Regions from separate parts of the Paenibacillus sp. SN-8-1 genome, predicted to be linked through region 1. Evidence: a T-box and tRNA genes for the amino acid it is inferred to sense, from the RefSeq annotation. Region 1 holds a T-box; the other holds one or more tRNA genes.
What was found. A T-box is a leader RNA that pairs with one kind of tRNA and senses whether it is charged. The one in region 1 lies ahead of leuS (leucine--tRNA ligase), so its partner is inferred to be a tRNA-Leu.
Positions count from the first base shown of each region.

Region 2: it has a tRNA-Leu gene. The T-box ahead of leuS (leucine--tRNA ligase) is inferred to sense a tRNA for this amino acid. The anticodon was not compared.

Region 1 covers NZ_CP194782.1:1,520,608-1,524,028, reverse strand. The annotation lists gene leuS (leucine--tRNA ligase) at 1-2,105, opposite strand, end outside; T-box leader at 2,464-2,720, opposite strand; gene ACRRNK_RS07040 (methyl-accepting chemotaxis protein) at 2,823-3,421, opposite strand, start outside.
Region 2 covers NZ_CP194782.1:1,102,535-1,105,955, reverse strand. The annotation lists gene ACRRNK_RS05205 (Nramp family divalent metal transporter) at 143-1,492, shown strand; tRNA gene ACRRNK_RS05200 (tRNA-Leu) at 1,610-1,692, opposite strand; gene tnpB (IS200/IS605 family element RNA-guided endonuclease TnpB) at 1,892-2,980, opposite strand; tRNA gene ACRRNK_RS05190 (tRNA-Leu) at 3,211-3,293, opposite strand; tRNA gene ACRRNK_RS05185 (tRNA-Lys) at 3,307-3,382, opposite strand.

The sequences.
Region 1 (3,421 bases):
ACGACGTCTGTCTTATAGGCTTCATTAATGAAAATCATCAGCTGGCTGATGGCAGTATTAAAGCGGAGTCCTTCAAGGTCCTCTGTTACTTTCTTGATCGTTTTATGCCAAGTGCGCTTGAATTCCTCGCTGCCTTCTCCATCCACGAACTTTGAACTTAGTCCGCCGTCCTCTCCGACGAACAGACGCCATACGCGGGACAAGAACCGGTACGTCCCTTCGACTCCGTTCGAGTTCCAAGGCTTGGTAGCTTCAAGCGGACCCATGAACATTTCATAAATACGGAGTGTGTCTGCCCCATATTCATTTACAATTTCGTCCGGGTTAATCACGTTCCCCCGGGATTTACTCATCTTCTCATTGTTTGTTCCAAGAATCATACCTTGGTTAACCAGCTTATGGAACGGCTCCTTAGTAGATACCACACCGAGATCATAGAGAACTTTGTGCCAGAAGCGGGCGTACAGCAAGTGCAGTACGGCGTGCTCGGCACCTCCAATATATAGATCAACCGGCAGCCATTCCTTCTGCTTCTGTGGCGAGCACAGCTCCTTATCATTGTGCGGATCTATGAAGCGGAGATAGTACCAGCAGCTTCCTGCCCACTGCGGCATCGTGTTGGTCTCCCGTCTGGCCGGGAGACCTGTCTCAGGATCTGTAGTATTCACCCACTCCGTCACGTTCGCCAGTGGTGATTCCCCTGTTCCCGATGGCTTGATCTGATCCACGTCCGGCAGAACAAGCGGAAGCTGATCCACAGGAACCGGCTTCATGGTTCCGTCTTCCAAATGCAGAATTGGAATCGGCTCACCCCAGTAGCGCTGACGGCTGAACAACCAGTCACGCAGACGGTATGTGACTTTGCCTTTACCTTTCCCCTGCTCTTCCAGCCATGAGATAGCTTTCTTAATCGCCTCTTCGTTATTCAGTCCATTCAGGAAGTCGGAGTTGATATGCTCCCCATCGCCCGCATAAGCCTCCTTGCTGACATCACCGCCTGACACTACCTCAAGAATTGGCAGATCAAATTGCTTCGCAAATTCATAATCACGTTCATCATGAGCTGGAACAGCCATAATTGCGCCTGTACCATAGCCTGCAAGTACATAATCAGCAATCCAGATCGGTACCTTGGCACCATTGACCGGATTAATCGCGTAAGCCCCTGTGAACACACCGGTCTTTTCTTTTGCAAGATCTGTACGCTCCAGATCGCTCTTACGGGCAGCCTGTTCCTGATACCCTTTCACAGCCTCGCGGCGGTCGTCTTTTGTAATCACATCGACAAGTGCATGCTCTGGAGCAAGAACCGCATAGCTGGCCCCAAACAAGGTATCCGGACGGGTTGTGAACACGGTCAGGGACTCGCTTTGGCCTTCAATTGCAAAATTGACTTCCGCACCTTCGGATTTGCCGATCCAGTTGCGCTGCATGTCTTTAATACTTTCTGACCAGTCAAGCTCTTCCAGATCCTCAAGCAGACGCTCAGCATATTCAGTAATCTTAAGAACCCATTGACGCATCGGCTTGCGGATAACCGGATGTCCACCACGCTCGCTCAGCCCGTCAATGACTTCCTCATTAGCAAGTACAGTTCCGAGTGCGGGACACCAGTTCACCGGTACTTCCGCGACATATGCAAGTCCTTTATTATAGAGCTGAATAAAAATCCATTGTGTCCATTTATAATATTCCGGGTCCGTCGTGCTGATCTCCCGATCCCAGTCATACGAGAAGCCTAGCGACTTAATTTGGCGGCGGAAATTGTTGATATTCTTCACCGTAATATGACGGGGATGTTCGCCAGTATCCAGTGCATGCTGTTCAGCAGGAAGACCGAATGCATCCCAGCCCATTGGATGAAGCACATTATATCCGCGCATCCGCTTATATCGAGAGACGATATCTGTGGCGGTATAGCCTTCCGGGTGGCCTACGTGCAGACCAGCACCTGAAGGATAAGGGAACATATCCAGTGCATAGAACTTCGGCTTACCAGCATCCTCTCTTGTCTTGAACGTCTGGTGCTCATCCCAGTAAGCTTGCCATTTCGGCTCAATCGCCTGCGGATGATAGACGTGAGTATTGCCATTTTTGTCTGTCATGAAAAAAGATCCTCCTTGGGTTGCACATCTGTAATTTGAAATCATGTCAGGCATTCGTTATATAAGCCGCAGTTAAAATGTTTGTGGGTACAGTCGTAACTACGGGGAATGCTTGGACTTTCGGCCGCTGCCCGCCTCCAGATTTCTTGATTTATACCGCAGGGCGGATGAAATCCGGAGACAAAGGCATATGCTTCCGATGTAGCTTTCTTTCAGAAAGCTTGTAGGCGATTCGCTTTCGCTCCTACAGTTCCAAGCTTCCCCTCCGTTACGCCTTACCCTCAAGTCAATTTTTAGCTGCGTCTTATATAGTAAGTAATTGTCACAAAAAAACCTCTCAGTCCATAGCGTTATTACCGCTAGGGACGAGAGGAATATTCCCGTGGTACCACCCTAGTTAGCGCGTCAACATGCTTTGCCCTGCGCTCACTTTAGCACCCTTAACGCGGGTGTAACGATGTATGTTCACCAGATTGAAGGCAGTAATCTGCCCGGATTCCCGGCTTGCATCATGACTCCGAGGCGAGTTCATTACAGTCTTATCAACCGGTTCGCACCCCCACCGGCTCTCTGTGTGATTAGGTCTGAATTACTGGTCCTCATCAAAGTTTAAGTATCCAATTTTATTATCAATTATTATATTCATAACTTCGCTTATAGTCAATGCCAGGCGCCCTAACCAGATCATAATTCTCCACTCTGTGTATTGCGGTCAGGTTAGACTTTAAATACTTTCGTCTTCTCGAACAGCTTATTGGTCAAAATCATCAATTCCTCTGACGAAGAGGTGATCTCCTCCATAATCGCTGTTTCTTCATGAGCTGTGTTGGATATTTGCTTAGCTCCCTCTGAAAAAGTATTCGTCATGACAAGAATTTCATTTGCGCTTTGATGGGTGCGCTCCACACGGTGGGTCTGTGCTGAGACGGTCGATTCGATTAACTTAATAGCCTCTACAAATTGCTCAGCAATCACAAACAGTTGGTCGAGAGTCTTAGCAGCCGATAAGGTATGCTCCGATTCTTGATTTACAAGAGCAGTCTGCTCACTTAGAAGCTCTACTGTCTCATTCACCTTTGCCTGAACACGGCTGATTAATTCTGTAATCTGGAGCACGGATTCCGAACTTTGCCCGGCCAGCTTCCTGATCTCCTGAGCCACCACAGCAAATCCATAGCCGTGTTCTCCAGCTCTTGAGGCCTCGATAGATGCATTTAGGGCAAGCAGATGCGTCTGCTCGGAGATATCCTTGACGGTACTTGTTATTGTCTCAATATCCCGCGCTTCCTGTTCTAGTCTCGCAACCGTCTCTTTCG
Region 2 (3,421 bases), 420 kb from region 1:
GAGTTCCAATAAACATTAAAAAAATTAGCAATAAACCGTTTTCACCAAAAAGTTTCCCTAGACAAAAACTATTGTAGGTGTACAATATGAGTGAAAGCATGAATTTCGGATTAAATTATGAATGACTAAAGGGGTGATTCCAATGGAAGACATTCAAGAAAGCACGGCTGGGCGCTTACCCGGCTGGAGATCGAATCAAGGACTTCCGTCGCTTCCGGAGGCGCATCGCTCTCTTCGGATTCCGACCAACGCGAAGTGGTTCAGGAAGTTCCTCGCCTTCGCAGGACCGGGTTACATGGTGGCCGTTGGCTACATGGACCCAGGTAACTGGGCTACGGATATCGAGGGCGGTTCACGATTCGGCTATACGCTGCTGTCTGTTATTTTAATTTCCAACCTGATGGCCATACTTCTTCAGTCACTAGCTGGTAAGCTCGGAATTGTCACAGGGAAGGATTTGGCGCAAGCCTGCCGGGACAATTACTCCAAGCCGGTTGTCTTCGGACTTTGGATATTGTGTGAGCTGGCCATTGCCGCATGTGATTTGGCTGAAGTCATCGGGACCGCAATTGCACTCAATTTACTATTCGGACTGCCTTTGCTATATGGGGTAATCATAACCGCAGTTGACGTCCTTCTAATTCTGATCTTGCAGAATAAAGGCTTCCGATTCCTTGAGATCCTCATTATTGTGCTGATTGCAACGATTGCCGTATGCTTCGGAATTGACCTGTTCCTGACAAGTCCGGATATGGGTAGTGTCCTAACGGGTTATATTCCAAATGCAGAAGTGATCAGCAATCCGCAGATGCTGTATGTAGCTATTGCTATTCTAGGGGCGACGGTAATGCCTCACAACTTGTATCTGCACTCTTCTATCGTTCAGACTCGTCAATTTGATCAGTCCGCTATTGGAAAACGTCAAGCCATCAAGTATATGACCTGGGACTCGACAATCGCCTTAACCTTTGCCTTATTCATCAACTCCGCGATTCTCATCGTCTCGGCTGCAGCTTTCCATACCAGCGGTCTGACTGAGGTTACGGACATTGGCGATGCCTATCATTTGCTGACTCCAATTGTAGGGACCACCCTGGGAAGCGTCATGTTCGCCGTAGCCCTTCTGGCTTCAGGTCAAAATTCAACGCTTACCGGTACACTTGCAGGCCAGATTGTAATGGAGGGCTTCATTAATCTTCGCCTCAAACCATGGTTGCGGCGTCTAATCACCCGCTTGATCGCCATCGTTCCGGCAGTAATTGTAACAGCAATGTACGGGGATTCTGGTGTTCAGGACTTATTAATCTTCAGTCAGGTGATTCTCTCCTTACAGCTTCCATTCGCTGTTGTTCCTCTTGTGAAATTTACAAGCAGCAAAACGAAGATGGGCGAGTTCGCCAACAAAACCTGGATTAACATTCTAGCTTGGTTCGTTACAGGAATCATTATTACACTTAATATTTTCCTTCTGGTTCAGACTATTGCTTCATAAGTTGCAAATAAGCCCCCGCACTCCTCTAATAGGAGAACGGGGGCCTTCTTCTGTATCTAAACAAGAAAAAAACGACCTCTTTGCAATCTGCAAAAAGATCGTTCCTGCATTACGATATGCGGTCGAGAGGACTCGAACCTCCACGGGTATACACCCACTACCCCCTCAAGATAGCGTGTCTGCCATTCCACCACGACCGCGTGGTGTATCACTATTTTTCAAGCGAACACTTCATATTATATAGCTGCCAAGCACAAATGTAAAGTGGAAATTAAATGAAGCCACTTTTTGAACACTCCCGCCACTTAAAGAAGTGGAGGATTCCTGGGTGGTTGCTTCAATCGAAGCAAAATTAACCAGGCGATCCCTGCGGTTCCCGCAGTTCATGACCATGTTACTTTATACGGCAAGATTTTTAATATTGTGAGCGGCATTTTCATCGCGATCATGCGAAGATCCGCATGAAGCACATGTCCATTGCCGCACGGATAGGTTTTTCACATCTTTATTTTTACTCCCGCAGATATGGCACATTTGGCTCGTTGGAGTAAAGGTGTGTGCGAATTTTAACGTGCGTCCGTACCACTGAGCTTTATAAGTGAGCTGACGTTTAAACTCACTCCAAGACGCATCTGCGATGGATTTCGCAAGCTTATGATTTTTAAGCATATTTGCTACCTGTAGATCTTCAATGCTCATCGTTTGGTTTTCACGAATCAGCTTCGTAGATAACTGGTGCAAGAAGTCTTGGCGAATATTTGTAATTCTTTCATGAATACAAGCTACTTTGACTTTGGCTTTATGCCAGTTCGAGCCACCTTTAGTGCGACGACTCATTCGGCGCTGCCAGAAAGCCAACTTTTTCTCGTATTTGCGGAAAGCCTTTGGATTTGCAACTCGCATGCCATCTGAGCAGACCGCAAACTCTTTTAAGCCAAGATCAATGCCAATATGCTTATCGGCCGGAGGAAATGACTGCACATCTACTTCACAAACAAGCGATACAAAGTATTTGCCCGCCGCATTTCGGCGTACTGCAGCGGAAAGAATACGTCCTTCACATGCCCTGGAGTTGGCAAATCGAATCCATCCTAGCTTCGGAAGCTTGAGCTTATCCCCTTCAATTGCAATATTGCCATTCGTATATTTGGTGGTATAGCTTTGAACAGGATTCTTGCGGCTTTTGAAGCGTGGAGCCTGATTCTGCTTCTTAAAGAAGTGATCAAAGCTATCTGCCACATGGCGAACCGCCGATTGTAAGGCAATACTATCGACTAACTTAAGCCACTCAAAAGAAGCTTTAAGTGCAGGCAGCTGTGTGGCACAGGAGTTATAAGATAACCCCTTTCCGGTTGAGGCATAAGTGTCATTCCACAAGCCCAAGAAATGATTGAACACAAAACGACAACAGCCAAACATGTGATAAATGAGCTGCTGTTGCTCGGAATTTGGGTAAAATCGATATTTATAGGCTTTATGAACCAGCATGCCACACACCTCCTTGAATTGGGTTTATAGTTTATATTATAGCACATATGTTCTCTAAAAATGAGTGCTGCCGATTCATCTCCTCCCTGAAGAGGAAGGAGTGTTCTCGGCTACTTTTTTGATAAATTAGCACTCCCATTTCAATTCCAAAATTCTTACCAGCACCGTTGTTATCTACATAAAAACAGGAGGAGCCTTGTAAATAAGGCTCCTCCTGCTTCAAACAATGATGCGGTCGAGAGGACTCGAACCTCCACGGGTATACACCCACTACCCCCTCAAGATAGCGTGTCTGCCATTCCACCACGACCGCATATGAAATTAAATGGTGAGCCATGAAGGACTCGAACCTTCGACACCCTGATTAAAAGTCAGGTGCTCTACCAACTGAGCTAATGGCTCTTACTAAGAATGAAAGTGGTGACCCTTAAGGGATACTCA